DNA from 2 places in the Streptomyces sp. NPDC055078 genome. Region 2 is predicted to be linked to the other one. Evidence: riboswitches for the same ligand, from Rfam matches in the RefSeq annotation. Region 2 holds a riboswitch; the other holds the start of a gene.

Region 1 (7,441 bases), on a different contig from region 2:
GCCGACCGGGACGCGGCCCGCCTGGTCGCGCACCACCCGGAGCAGGGCTGGAGCCTTCTGTGCAATGGCGTCGTCGTCTTCGAGGACACCGGTGAACTGCTGCCGGACGGCCAGATCATCGCACCGCACCGCCAGACCATGTCGGCCGCCTGAGGCGTACCGGCGAAGCCGCGTCTGTCCGGCACGCCTCCGGGCGGACGACATCGCATTGACGACACCGCATGGACGACACGACGACCTGAGGATCCGACGAACCTGATGATCTGAGGACTTGACGACTCGGACGCCACGACCTGAAACGTGTACGACACACCCGCACTCGCACTCGGCGCAGCCGCCGCCGCTGGTGCTCTGCCGGTGACCGGCTCGGGCGGCGACCGGGGCTCGGGCAGTGACCGGGGCTCAGGCAGTGACCGGCTGGGGCGATGGGGGCGTATCAGGCCCCGGGTGACTACGGCTGTGCGGCGGTTTCGCCACGACCGGCCGGAGCGGTCGGCGGCGGAGCCGGCAAGGTGGTGAGGGAACCGAGCAGTGCGGCGGCGCACTCCTCGGTGAGATCCTCGGCGTGGCCGGGGAGATGTGTACCGGCCCGCAGATGGCGGCGGACCAGAGCGAGCGGCAGGTCGACCAGGGCGAGGGTCACCCCCTCGACGGCCCGGGGTCCCGCCGCACCCAGGGCCGCGGCGAGGGACGAGAGCGCGGCGCGCACCCGCCGGTTGCCCCGGTCCGCACGGCGGCGATGCTCCTCCGACCAGTCGGCGCGGCCGAAGTCCTCGGCACCGTAGAGGAGGAGCGCGGCCTCCCCGGGATGGGCACGGCTCCAGGCCACCACATGACGGGCCGCCGCCCGTCCCGCCAGCCTCGGGTCGGTGTCCGCCCCGAGGGCCTTGAGATAGCCCTCCTGAAAGTTCTCGACCGTACGCAGCCAGACCTCGGCGAGCAGCGCGGGCCGTCCGGAGAAGCGGTGGTACACCGAACCGCTCGGGGCCCCCACCGCCTTGGCGACCGCCGACATGGTCACCCCCGCCGGGCCCGACAACGCCGCCTGCCGCACAGCGGCGTCGAGGAACTGGCTCAGATCGAAACGGGCTGGTCGTGCCATGGGCGAGAGGGTACTCTCTCCATATTAGAGAGTCATCTCTAGATCAGCTCGGGAGGGCGGATGGGCGTCTACAACGTGCACGAGCGACTGCTGACCGCGAACAAGAGCGACGTGGGAGCCATGATCGACGCGCTGTCGAGCGACGCCGACAGGCTGTGGCCGCATCCGCGGTGGCCCCGGATGGCCTTCGACCGCCCCCTGACCGCCGGTGCGGTCGGCGGACACGGCCCGATCCGCTACACCGTCGCCGCCCATGTCCCCTCCGTCTGGGTGCGCTTCGCCTTCACCGGGCCGCGCGGCTTCGACGGATTCCACGAATACGTCGTCCTGCCCCTCGACGAGGACCGCACACTGCTGCGCCACACCCTGGCCATGGACACCCACGGCCCGGCTCACCTCACCTGGCCGCTCCTGTGGCGGCCACTCCACGACGCCTGCCTGGAGGACAGCCTCGACCGCGCCGAACTGGCCTGCACGGGCAGGGTCGCGCGCCCGGCGCGCTGGAGCCCGTACGTCCGCCTGCTGCGCGGGCTCGCGAGCCGAACGCGAAGGCCGGCCCGTTCCACGGCGTGACCCGGCGTGACCCGGCGTACGAGGACGGGGAGTCCGCCGATGCCGATGGCGCCACCGCTGCCCGGAGCGTACGACGACGAGGCGCGACGGACCGTGTCCCGTCAGCCGCGTTCCGTACGACGAAGGCCGCCCGGAGGCCGGCCGCGGGAGGTCCGGCCGGGAGCCGACCAGGGCCGCCGGGCCGACCACCGGCCGCTGGGCACGACCACCCACCGGCCGCCCGGCCACCGCCCGGCCGGGAACCGACCAGGGGCCGACCGGAGACCTTCTCCGTACCGGCCCCGGCGCACAGGTGCCGCCCGTCAGCTGTCGTACTCCTCCAGCGGCGGGCAGGAGCAGACCAGATTGCGGTCACCGAAGGCTCCGTCGATCCGGCGGACCGGCGGCCAGTACTTGTCGGCGGCGCTCACCCCGGCCGGGAAGACCGCCTCGTCGCGGGTGTAGGGGTGCTCCCACTCCCCGCCCAGCGCGGCGGCCGTATGCGGCGCGTTCCGCAGCGGATTGTCCTCGGCGGGCCACTCGCCCGAGCCGACCCGCTCGATCTCCGCGCGGATGGCGATCATCGCATCGCAGAAGCGGTCGATCTCGCCCAGATCCTCGCTCTCGGTGGGCTCGATCATCAGCGTCCCGGCGACCGGGAAGGACATCGTCGGCGCGTGGAAACCGTAGTCGATCAGCCGCTTGGCGATGTCGTCGACGCTTACCCCGGTCGCCTTCGACAGCGGACGCAGATCGACGATGCACTCATGGGCGACCAGACCGGCCGGTCCCGTGTACGGCACGGGGTAGTGCGGCTCCAGCCGCTTGGCGATGTAGTTGGCAGCGAGAACGGCGACCTGGGTGGCGCGCTTGAGGCCCTCGCCGCCCATCAGCCGGACATACGCCCAGGAAATGGGCAGGATGCCCGCCGAACCCCAGGGCGCGGCCGAGACCGGACCCACCCCGGTCTCCGGGCCGGCCGTCGGCTGGAGCGGATGGTTGGGCAGATACGGGGCGAGATGCGCCCGCACTCCGACGGGGCCGACGCCGGGGCCGCCGCCGCCGTGCGGGATGCAGAAGGTCTTGTGCAGATTCAGGTGGGAGACATCGCCGCCGAACTCGCCCGGCTTGGCGAGCCCCACCAGCGCGTTGAGGTTGGCGCCGTCGACGTACACCTGACCGCCGGCCTCATGGACCCGCGCACAGATATCGGCGACGTGCTCCTCGAACACCCCGTGCGTGGACGGGTAGGTGATCATCAGCACGGACAGCTCGTCGCGGTACTGCTCGATCTTGGCGCGCAGATCCTCCACGTCGATCTCACCGTCGTCGGCGGTCCTGACCACGACGACCCTCATGCCCGCCATGACCGCGCTGGCGGCGTTGGTGCCGTGCGCGGACGACGGGATGAGACAGACGGTGCGCTGCTCGTCGCCGGCCGCCCGGTGGTACGCGCGTACGGCGAGGAGCCCGGCCAGTTCGCCCTGGGACCCGGCGTTCGGCTGGATGGAAACCTTGTCGTAGCCGGTGACCTCGGCGAGGCGCTCCTCCAGCTCACGGATGAGGGTGAGATACCCGGCGGCCTGCGCGACCGGGGCGAAGGGGTGGATCTGTCCGAACTCGGGCCAGGTGACCGGCTCCATCTCGGTCGTCGCGTTCAGCTTCATGGTGCAGGAGCCGAGCGGGATCATGCCCCGGTCGAGCGCGTAGTCACGGTCGGCCAGACGGCGCAGATAACGCAGCATCGCGGTCTCGGAACGGTGCTGGTGGAAGACCGGGTGGGTCAGGTAGTCGTCGGTCCGCAGCAGTGTGTCCGGCAGTGCGTCGGCGGCGGCCACAGCGTCCAGGGCATCGATGTCGGCGTCGACACCGAAGGCCGCCCAGACGGCGCTCAGCTGGGAGCGCGTGGTGGTCTCGTCACAGGCGAAGGAGACATGGGAGTCGTCCACGAGCCAGAGGTTGACACCGTCCTCGCGGGCGGCCGCGACGACCTGGGCGGCCCGGCCCGGGGCCCGCACGGTGAGGGTGTCGAAGTACGCGCCGTGCACGACCTCCGCACCGCCCGCCTTCAGGCCATCGGCGAGCAGGGTGGCGTAGCGGTGGGTGCGCCGGGCGATCGAACGCAGGCCGTCCGGGCCGTGGTAGACGGCGTACATCCCGGCCATCACGGCGAGCAGCACCTGCGCGGTGCAGATGTTGCTGGTCGCCTTCTCCCGGCGGATGTGCTGCTCACGGGTCTGGAGCGCGAGCCGGTAGGCCCGGTCGCCGTCCGCGTCCACCGACACACCCACGAGCCGCCCGGGCAGATTGCGCGCGAAGGTCTCGCGTACGGCCATATAGCCGGCGTGCGGGCCGCCGAAGCCCATCGGGACGCCGAAGCGCTGAGTGGTGCCCACGGCGATGTCGGCGCCGAGCGCCCCGGGCGAGGTGAGCAGGGTCAGCGCCAGCAGATCGGCGGCCACGGTGACGATAGCGCCGAGCCCGTGCGCCTGCTCGATGACCGGCTTGAGGTCGCGCACCGCGCCGGACGCGCCCGGGTACTGCACCAGGACGCCGAAGACCCCGCGCTCGGCGACCCCGGCGGGGATGCCGTCGCTCAGATCGGCGGTGACGACCTCGACGCCGGCCGGTTCGGCGCGGGTGCGGATCACCGCGAGTGTCTGCGGGAACACATCGGCGTCGACCAGGAAGACGCCGTCCTTGACCTTGCCGACCCGGCGGGCCAGCGACATGGCCTCGGCCGCCGCGGTGCCCTCGTCGAGCAGGGAGGCGCCGGAGGTGGGCAGCCCGGTCAGATCGGCCACCATCGTCTGGAAGTTCAGCAGGGCCTCCAGCCGGCCCTGCGAGATCTCCGGCTGGTACGGCGTGTACGCGGTGTACCAGGAGGGGTTCTCCATGACATTGCGGAGGATGACCGGCGGGGTGAAGGTGCCGTAGTAGCCGAGGCCGATCATCGGCGCCAGGACCTTGTTCCGGTCGGCGAGGGTACGCAGCTCGGCGAGGACCTCGGCCTCGGTGCGCGCGCCGGGGAGGCGCAGGGCCTCGGTGCTCTTGATGACATCGGGAACCGCGGCGGCGGTCAGCTCGTCCAGCGAGCCGTATCCCACCTGCGCCAGCATCTTGGCCTGGGCCCCGGCGTCGGGGCCGATGTGGCGCTGTTCGAAGGGGGTGCCTCGCTCCAACTGTGAGAGCGGAATGCGGTTGGCGGTCATGTGGGAGGCCTCCTGGTCTGACACGACCTGCGAGGGGCACCACGGCGGATGCCCTGGACGGCCTCCCCCTCTGTCATCTCAACCTGAGAGCTTCACCGGGCCGCCGGCCTGCGACGTCCCGGCTTTCACCGTCGGTGAGAGCGGATGCCGTCCGACGCCCGCTCTGCTTTCCAGAGTGACCTCGTCCGTGCGGTACAGGTGCCTGAGAGATTCCGGGGAGGATTTGCTCCTTCGGCGCCACCGTCGTCCTTCCGGTGGACTCTCCCGCACGGGGTCAGCAGCCGTCTGCCAGCCTACCAGCGCGCTCTCTCGGCAATCGCTCAAGTGGCCGACACCCTCAATGTGCCCTTTCGTATGGCTTAAGGAGCAGTTGCGACCATGTGGAGGGACCGTGCAGACCGAAATCGATCCGCGCAGCCTGATCGGCCGCAAGGCGTTCGACCGCAATGGAGCCAAGATCGGCACGGTGGACGAGGTGTATCTGGACGATGCCACCGGTACACCCGAATGGGCGGCAGTCCGCACCGGCCTCTTCGGCCGGGACGCGTTCGTCCCCCTGGAGCCGAGCACCTTCGCCGACGGCACCCTGCGGGTGCCCTACGAGCGCTCACTGATCAAGGACGCCCCCGACTTCGGCGTCGGCCGTCATCTCTCCCCCGAGCAGGAACTACAGCTCTATCACCACTACGGACTCGAACTCTCCGCACCTCCGGAGACCCCGACCCGCGCGCCGGATGACCGCTCCTTCGGCCGGGTAGCGGGCCAGGAGGAGTGACCACCGGATCACGCGCATCCTCGGGGCGTCGGGGCGTCGGGGCGTCGGGACCTCGGGACCCGGGCCCGGCCAGGGGCGGCTCCGGAGGCCGCCCTCCCACGCGTGACCGGGCATCGGCCGGGTCCGGTGTGTGTACCGCCCCCCGGCTGGGCCGGGTCCGGGGTGGTGTACCCGCCCCCGGCTCGACCGGGGCGCCCACCGGCTCCCCTGCCGGCGGATGACACCACCGGCTCGGGCCCGGCCGAGCACGGCTTCCCGGAGGCCCTGGGCAGGGCCGTTCCCCCAGCGGCCAACCCGCTGTCCGTCCCGGCGGCACCCGGCGGGACGGACACGGAGCCGCTCCGGGCCCCGCCCGCTCGCCCCGGCTCCCGGCCGACCGGAGTACCTACACGCCCCGACCACGCCTCAGCACAGCCCCGGGCAGGCGTGGCCGGTCACAGAGCTGCTCAGGGTCCTGCCCGACGGCCCACAAGCCCCGCCCACGGCCAGCCGGACCGCCTCACACGGCCCGACCACAATCCCGGCTCAGCGCCTCAGCCCTCAGCCCTCAGCCCTCAGCCCTCAGCAAGGGTGCCGGTCAGGGAATCCCTCCCGGTCCCTGAACGACCGCCCGCTCGCCCCGGCCACAGCGGGCCTGGCGGACCACCGGCACACCCGGACCGCAGCCGGCCTCGCTGCCCGCACGGCCCAACCACACCCCCGCCCCCGTTCGCCGCCCGGCCTGCCCTCGGCGGTCGGCCTGCCCTCGGCGGTCGGTGCGCTCACCCCGCGGGACGACCGCACCCGTAGGACCTCACCCCGGCACCTGCGGCCTCTCCCCCACAGGAGGCTCCTCCCCGGTCCGGACGGGCTTCTCCGGAGGCTGTACGGGCTGCTCCGGCGGTGTCACCAGCGGCAGTGGTTCGGAGGGCTCCAGATCGGGGTCGCCGACGCGGAAGGTGCGGACGCGCCCCGGCGGCGACCCGGGCTCCTCGAATCGCACGGTGACCCGCCCGACGCCGCTCCCCTGCACCCATCCCGCCCCGTACACCGCGTGGCGCACATCCTGCCCGGCCGACCAGCGGCGCTCCTCGGCCGCCGGCTCCCGCGCGCCGCCACCCGCCCCGGCCTCCCGCTCGCTCTCCGGCGCCCCGGGCCCCTCCAGCGGCACGGTTCGTACGGACCCGATGGGCCATTCGGGCGACGGCGCGGAACCAGGGGCCCGCGCGGGACGCGAAGCGCCCCGGGCGTCCCCGGGCCGCCCGGCCCCCACCTCCGCCACGGCACCCGCGATCTCACCTCCCTGCGCGGCTCCGGCCTGCCGCGAGGGCTCTCCCCCGGACGACGGACCGACACCGGGCCGCCCGGGCGGGCCAGGCGACCCCGGCGAGCCCCCTTCGGACGGGGAGGCACCGGCGGGGCTCCCGTCCAAGGGGGGCCCGTCCGGCGACGAGGACACTGCCTGCTGACCGGCGGCGGCCTGGGCGAAGAGGTCCTCCTGTGTGTAGTCGGCGAGTCCGCTCACCCCCACGCCCAGCAGCCGAACCCCGCCCGTGGTGTCCACGGACTCCAGCAGCCGGCCCGCCGCCTCCCGCACCACAGCGGGGTCGTCGGTCGGCCCCCGCAGCGTCTCGGAGCGGGTCAGTGTCGAGAAGTCGTACCGCCGCACCTTGAGCACGATCGTCCGCCCCGAGTGCCCGGACGCCCGCAGCCGCCGCACACACCGGTCGGCGAGCCGCTCCACCTCGACCCGGATCCTGACCCGGTCGTGCAGATCCACGTCGAAGGTGTCCTCCACGGACACCGATTTCGTGTCGCGCT
Region 2 (7,441 bases):
GCAGCTGCGGGAAGGCCAGCAGCATGTCCATCACCCGGCTGATGACCGAGTCGACCCAGCCGCCGAAGTAGCCGGCGACGATACCGAGGACGGTGCCGAGGAGTACGGCGACCATGGCGGCCAGGAAGGCCACCAGCAGCGAGATCCGGGCGCCGTAGACGATCCGGCTGAAGACATCGCGGCCGTTTCCGGGCTCGACGCCCAGCAGATGCTCGGAGCTGATGCCGCCGAACGAGCCGGTGGGGGTGCCGAAGAGCGGGTCGATCTTGTCCTGGTGGAACTGGTTGGGCGGATGGCCCAGCAGATCCACGATCAGCGGGGCGAAGATCGCGACGAGTATGAGGATGACCACGACAACGCCGCCGGTCAGCGCGAGCTTGTCCCGCTTGAGACGGGTCCAGGCGATCTGCCGGAGCGACCGCCCCTCGACCGACTTGCCGACTACAGCCGCCGCGACGTCGACGGCCCCGGATCGCTCCGGGTCCGCGCTCGTGTCGTGCAATGGTGCCGTCATCGTGGTGGGGACCCCTCTCGGCCGGAGGTGACCGGCCCGTACCCGCCGCTGTAGCGGCTTGGTTCACAACTGGTGGTACTCATGCAGCTTTTGGTACGGGACGTACAACTGGAGCGCGCCGTACACAGGGCCGTACACAGGGGTGAATCAGTCCCTTGCTGCGGGAGTCTTCAACGGTCGCGCGATCACCCGCCAGACCCCCCGGGGAATGTTTGCTCAAACGTGATGAGCCCTGGGGGTTTCCGTTATCCGGACGTCACCTATGCCTGAGCGGGTCGCCATCTGCCCCATATCGGGGGATAGTTGAGAGTCTTCCCGCTATGTGGATAGGTGGGGGTGTTGGGCATTCGCAGGGAGCCGCGAGATGGGAGAGCGCTTTCCATGGGGGATGGCATGGCTGGGCACGGATCGTCCACGGCTGTGGGGGCGGCGCCCTTCATATGTGCGATTGCGCCAAGGGGGTGGGTTCCTGCGAAGTTCTGCCGGGGCTCGTCAGTGGGGGGACGACGGGGGGTAGCCGTAGCCGTCGGGGGGCGCGGCCGGGGCGGCGTGGGCGCCTCGGTCGTAGAACGGGCGGGCGTTGGCCCGCAGCCACATCGCGACCGGGTCGTACGCGTCCGACATCGCCACCGTCGACACCGGCAGGCCCTCCGGCACCGCCCCGATCGACTGCTGCATCATCGCCCGGACCGCGTCGACGGACTGCCGTCCGGTGTCGTACAGATCGAGCCCGATGGCGAGATACGGGGCGCCCAGCGCGGGCTGCACCCAGGCCCGGCGCAGGGACCTGATCGGGGCGGTGCGGTGGGCGTTCTGCGCGAGGAGGGCGTAGAAGTGCGGGATCTCGATCGCGGGTTCGGACAGCCGCAGCGGTCCGGCGGGCATCCGGTCGAGGCCGGTGGCGATCCGGCGCAGATCCGGCCAGGGGATGCCGACGCCACCGCCCGGGGCATGCGGATTGAGCCAGATCCCCGAGTGGTCGGGGTAGAGGGCGCGGGCGATGTCGAGTCCGCCGACCACCTCGTGCGCGCGGTTCCAGCCGGAGACGGCCAGCTCCTGGGCGGAGGTGACACAGGGGGCGTAGCCGACGCCTTCCACCTCCATGTTCCCGTACTGGGCGTCGGGGGAGCCGGGGCGGCCGTGCCAGAGCAGCATCCACACCTTGCCGTGCGCCGGATCGGCGAGCGCCGTCAGCAGCGCCTCGTACGCGTCATAGCGTCCTGGGGTCACCTGGCGCAGCATGTGCTCGACCTGCCCGGCCGCCGCGGTGCCTGACGCGCTCACCCTGGTTCCGCCCCTCTTGTGACTCACGATTCGGCACCAACCTCCAGACCGGTGGGAGGCCCTGCCACGGAACCAGCTTAATCGGCCGCCGTGCCGTCGCCCTGACGGCCTTGACGACCCCGGGGGCCGGGGCGGGTCCGCCGGGCCCGACTGCCCCGGCACGCCGGGCAGTCGGGCGGTCGGGGCTTTCGCACTGTGCCCTAGGGAGTGTTTCGAAAGTAGCGCCGTCCGCCCGGAGGGCGAGGCCCGCGGCGTCCGGTGCGTGCCTTCGCAAGGCGGAGGATCATCCTCGTACTGGACGTACTTGGATGAGTCCGACAACGCAGCGTGGGGGTCCCCCCGGGCCGCTAGGCCCAGGGGGAGCGTGCAGGGCGTCGCGGGCCAGGCGGGACTTTCGAAACACGACCTAGAGGTGATCCCGCTGGTAGAACGGCCGGACCCGCTCCAGCATCCAGTCGGCCACCGGGTCCCGGGCCATATCCAGGAGTACGAGGTGGACCGGCCAGCTCACCTGGACCCGGCCCAGGGCGCGGCCGAGGGCGTCCATCGGAGCGCTGTGCTCGGCGGCCTCCCAGGACGAGACCTGGACGCCGATGAAGAGGGTGGGCGCGTCGCCCTCGATGGAGGCGAGCGCGCGGCGGGCGGTGCTGACGACGCCGGAAGTCCGGAACTCATCGGCCGCGGCGGCCAGGAAGTCGACGGGCTCCTCCTGCCAGTCCGGTTCGAACAGCCGCACCCGCCCGCCGCCGGCCCCCGGAACGCCCTCCAGCGGCGTACGGCCCGCCCGGCACAGCTCGGCGACGGCGGGCGGCGGCAGCGGGGCGCCGACCGTGCCGCCGGGGTTCACGGCGATACCGAGTTGCGGGGGCAGACCGCGGGCGAAGTCTCGGGCGGGGGCGACGGTGAAGGACATATGACCGCCGACGCAGACCATGAACTGCTGCTCGGAGCTGAAGACGGGGACGTATGCCTCGCCGTCGATCAGCATGGTGGGCAGATCGAGGTCCCTGCTCTCGTGCGAACCGCCGTTGGGCAGCGGCACCCAGACCGGGCTGCGGCCGAGGACCTCGACGAGCCGGGCCCCGGCGGTCGGCTCGCCGAGCGAGGCGGCGAGCACCTCTTCGAGTTCATTCGCGGGCCAACCGCCGTCGTACCTCTGCGGATGGGTCTGTTCCGGAACGCTCATGTCGTACTGGCCTCTCCCCCGGCTGCGCCGGTCGTCCTCACGGCTGTCCCCCCGACTTTAGGGCGTCGGCGGCACGGTCTGGTCCCGCGTCAGGGCGCCGGCGGCACGGGCTTGTCCGAGGCCGGGCCCGCGTCAGGGCGTCGGCAGCACGGGCCGATCCGAGGCCGACCCCGCGTCAGGGCGTCGGCAGCACCCGCTGGTCCGGCTGGTCCGGCCTCGCGCCATCCGGACCTTCCACCCCCGCCACCCCTGCCGCTCCCGCCGCTCCCGCCGCGAAGGCGATCTTCACCAGCAGCGTCGCCGCGTCCCGGTCCAGCAGGGTCGCCGAGGCGCACCCGGCCGGCAGCCGGCCGGCCTCCGCGTCGGCGACGAGGCGGCCCACCGCGCGGCGGTGCCGGGCGAAGGCGTATCCGGACACGCCCCGGCCACGCTCACGCTGGCCCTGGCGTGCCACCTCGGGCGAGACGTCGAGCAGCACCAGATGGAGCGCGTCGCCGCGGCGGCGGGCCTCGCGGGCGAGCCAGCGGCGAACCCAGGTCTGGGTGCCGCAGTCGTGGACGACGACGCTTTCGCCGGAGCGCAGCGCGCGCCGCAGTCCCGCGTAGTGGGCGAAGCGCACGAAGGGGCGGTAGACGGCGTACGGCAGGAAACCGGGGAGCTTGGTGTCCCAGCGGTCCCGGGTGTCCTGGGAGTCGATGCGCCGGCTGCTCGCCGCGCGCCGGATCAGTGTGGACTTGCCGCTGCCGGGCAGTCCGGAGACCACCACCACATCCCCGGCCGCGAACGTCAGCCGCCGCGGACTGCGCCCGGCGCGGGCCCGGAGATCGCGCAGCACCGGCGCCGGCACCGCCAGCAGCTCCCGGACGGGCGCCTGTGGCTGTCCGGGCACTCCCGCGGTCGTCGCGTACGCACCGGAGTGCTGCAACGTCATCACACCCTCCCCCATGTCAGCTCACCCACCACACTTGCCCATGAAGCGTAAAGAAATGGTAATGCGGCACAACCAATTTGCCGCTGAAACGCGTCCGGGGCGCGTCCGGGCCCTGGCGCACGCGCGCCGGGGTGCCCGGAGAACGGCCGGGTCCACACCCCCACCGGGGCGGGAGGCGTGCAATGATGTGCCCGCCAACTGCATACCGGCCGCTTGAATCCACGCGGGAGAGTTCCGGCCGTTCTGGGCCGGGCGCCGAAGGAGCAAGTTCCTCCCTTGAATCTCTCAGGCCCCGTACCGCGCGTGATGAGGCAGATCTGAAAAGAGGGCCGCTCCCGGCGGCTCCACCCAAGGTGCAAGTCACGACCACCTGTACGCACGGTCGCGACGAACCTCTCAGGTTCCGATGACAGATGGGGAGGATTGCCCACTTCTGTCACGTTCCTGTCGCCTGTCATGCCCCTGGGAGCCCCACCCATGAGTACTGCCCCCCGTCTCACCGCCCTCGATGCCCTGCATCGTTCCCTGGGCGCGACCATGACCGACTTCGCAGGCTGGGACATGCCCCTGCGCTACGGCAGTGAGCGCGACGAGCACCAGGCGGTACGCACCCGGGCCGGGCTCTTCGATCTCTCCCATATGGGCGAGATCACCGTCACGGGCCCCGACGCGGCGGCCCTGCTGGACTACGCGCTGGTCGGGAACATCGGTTCCATCGCCCCCGGCCGGGCCCGCTACACCATGATCTGCCGGGAGGACGGCGGCATCCTCGACGATCTGATCGTCTACCGGCTCGGCGAGAGCACCGACCCTGGCCCTGGCCCTGGCCCTGGCGAGAGCACCTATCTGGTCGTCGCCAATGCCTCGAACGCCCAGATCGTCCTGGACGCGATCACCGCGCGATCGGCCGGATTCCGCGCCGGGATCGCGGACGACCGCGACGCGTACGCCCTGCTCGCCGTCCAGGGTCCGCAGTCGCCCGGCATCATGAAGTCCGTCACGGACGCCGATCTGGACGGACTGAAGTACTACGCGGGGCTGCCGGGCACGGTCGCCGGTGTCCCCGCGCTGATCGCCCGTACGGGCTACACCGGCGAGGACGGGTTCGAGCTGTTCACCGAGCCCCGGTTCGCCGAGGAGCTGTGGCGGGCGCTGACCGAGGCGGGCGCCCCCGCCGGTCTGGTCCCCTGCGGGCTGTCCTGCCGCGACACCCTGCGGCTTGAGGCGGGCATGCCGCTGTACGGACATGAGCTGACCACCGCGCTGACCCCCTTCGACGCGGGTCTGGGCCGGGTGGTGAAGTTCGAGAAGACCGCCAACGACGGGCGCTTCGTCGGGCGCGAGGCCCTGTCCGCCGCGGCCGAGCGGGCCGCGAGCAGCCCGCCGCGCAAGCTCGTCGGGCTGGTCGCGCGGGGCCGCCGGATCCCGCGCGCCGGGATGTCCGTGGTCGCGGACGGCCAGGTGATCGGCGAGGTCACATCGGGCGCACCGTCGCCGACGCTCGGGCAGCCGATCGCGATGGCCTATGTGGACGCGGCGCACGCCACCCCGGGCACCGGGGGTGTCGGAGTCGACATCCGCGGTACGCATGAGCCGTACGACGTCGTCGCCCTACCGTTCTACAAGCGCCAGAAGTAGCCCGGAAGCAGACCAGTAACAGCCCAGAAGCGCTCCGCGAGCAGTCCGGAACAGTCCGGAAGCGGCCCCCCGGCACCACCGCCCGGGGGGCGCCGGGCACCGCTTCCCGGGGGTCCGGCGCCGCCCCGCGGTCCGTATCCCCGGGCCCGTTCATCAGCGATTTCCGCATACAGGAGAATTCAGATCATGAGCAACCCCCAGCAGCTGCGTTACAGCAAGGAGCACGAGTGGCTGTCGGCCGTCGAGGACGGCGTGTCGAGGGTCGGCATCACGGAGCACGCGGCCAACGCGCTCGGCGATGTCGTGTACGTGGACCTCCCGAAGGTGGGCGACTCGGTGACCGCGGGCCAGACCTGCGGCGAGCTGGAGTCGACCAAGTCGGTCAGCGATCTGTACTCCCCGGTCTCCGGTGAGGTCACCGAGATCAATGAGGACGTCGTGAATGATCCGTCCGTGGTGAACACCTCTCCCTTCGAGGGCGGCTGGCTCTTCAAGGTGCGGGTCGGCGACGAGCCGCAGGGTCTGCTCTCCGCCGATGAGTACACCGAGTTCTCCGGCAGCTGATACGGCCGGGAACGCTCCGGCAGCCAGTACGGCCGGGAACCCTCCGGCGGCTGACGCGCCCGGGAACTCTCCGGCGGCCGATACGTCCGGGGAGTTCCCCGGCAGCCGCCGCGCCCGGGGAGTCCGCCGACAGCCGCCGCGCCCGGGCAACCGACCACGACCACGACAGGGACTGTGATTTCCGCGATGTCGCTCCTCAACACCCCCCTCCATGAGCTGGACCCGGACGTCGCCGCCGCCGTCGACGCCGAACTCCACCGCCAGCAGTCCACCCTCGAAATGATCGCCTCGGAGAACTTCGCTCCGGTCGCGGTCATGGAGGCCCAGGGCTCGGTCCTCACCAACAAGTACGCCGAGGGCTACCCCGGCCGCCGCTACTACGGCGGCTGCGAGCACGTCGATGTCATCGAGCAGATCGCGATCGACCGGGTCAAGCAGCTCTTCGGCGCCGAGCACGCCAATGTGCAGCCGCACTCGGGCGCCCAGGCGAACGCGGCGGCGATGTTCGCGCTGCTGAAGCCGGGCGACACGATCATGGGGCTGAATCTCGCGCACGGTGGGCACCTCACCCACGGCATGAAGATCAACTTCTCCGGCAAGCTCTACAACGTGGTCGCCTACCACGTCGACGACACCACCGGACAGGTCGACATGGCCGAGGTCGAGAAGCTGGCCAAGGAGTCCCGGCCCAAGCTGATCGTGGCCGGCTGGTCCGCCTACCCGCGGCAGCTGGACTTCGCCGCCTTCCGCCGGATCGCGGACGAGGTCGGCGCGTATCTGATGGTCGACATGGCCCACTTCGCGGGTCTGGTCGCGGCCGGACTGCACCCCAACCCGGTGCCGCACGCCCATGTCGTGACCACGACCACGCACAAGACGCTCGGCGGCCCGCGCGGCGGGGTGATCCTGTCGACCCAGGAGCTGGCCAAGAAGATCAACTCCGCGGTCTTCCCCGGTCAGCAGGGCGGCCCGCTGGAGCACGTCATCGCGGCGAAGGCGGTCTCCTTCAAGGTCGCCGCCACGGACGACTTCAAGGAGCGCCAGCAGCGCACCCTGGACGGCGCCCGTATCCTCGCCGAGCGCCTGGTCCGGGACGATGTGCGCGAGCACGGCGTCTCCGTGCTGTCCGGCGGCACCGACGTCCATCTGGTCCTGGTCGATCTGCGCGACTCCGAGCTGGACGGGCAGCAGGCCGAGGACCGCCTCCACGAGGTCGGCATCACGGTCAACCGCAACGCGATCCCGAACGACCCCCGTCCCCCGATGGTCACCTCGGGCCTGCGGATCGGCACCCCGGCACTGGCCACCCGAGGCTTCACCACGG

What was found. A riboswitch is a leader RNA that binds a small molecule or an ion and turns the genes downstream of it on or off. The one in region 2 is predicted to bind glycine.
Region 1: another riboswitch for glycine. It lies ahead of gcvP (aminomethyl-transferring glycine dehydrogenase); the one in region 2 lies ahead of gcvT (glycine cleavage system aminomethyltransferase GcvT).

Annotation. Positions count from the first base shown of each region.
Region 1 covers NZ_JBSGUP010000352.1:191-7,631, forward strand. Annotated here, with positions in the region: gene ACWF94_RS25580 (DUF5999 family protein) at 1-153, shown strand, start outside; gene ACWF94_RS25585 (TetR/AcrR family transcriptional regulator) at 452-1,102, opposite strand; gene ACWF94_RS25590 (SRPBCC family protein) at 1,163-1,675, shown strand; gene gcvP (aminomethyl-transferring glycine dehydrogenase) at 1,978-4,866, opposite strand; glycine riboswitch at 5,047-5,143, opposite strand; gene ACWF94_RS25600 (PRC-barrel domain-containing protein) at 5,258-5,641, shown strand; gene ACWF94_RS25605 (DNA polymerase IV) at 6,435-7,441, opposite strand, start outside.
Region 2 covers NZ_JBSGUP010000284.1:2,460-9,900, forward strand. Annotated here, with positions in the region: gene ACWF94_RS22760 (ABC transporter permease) at 1-514, opposite strand, end outside; gene ACWF94_RS22765 (enhanced serine sensitivity protein SseB C-terminal domain-containing protein) at 1,007-1,798, opposite strand; gene ACWF94_RS22770 (enhanced serine sensitivity protein SseB) at 2,205-2,984, opposite strand; gene ACWF94_RS22775 (AAA family ATPase) at 3,160-3,915, opposite strand; glycine riboswitch at 4,130-4,225, shown strand; gene gcvT (glycine cleavage system aminomethyltransferase GcvT) at 4,393-5,553, shown strand; gene gcvH (glycine cleavage system protein GcvH) at 5,740-6,117, shown strand; gene glyA (serine hydroxymethyltransferase) at 6,304-7,441, shown strand, end outside.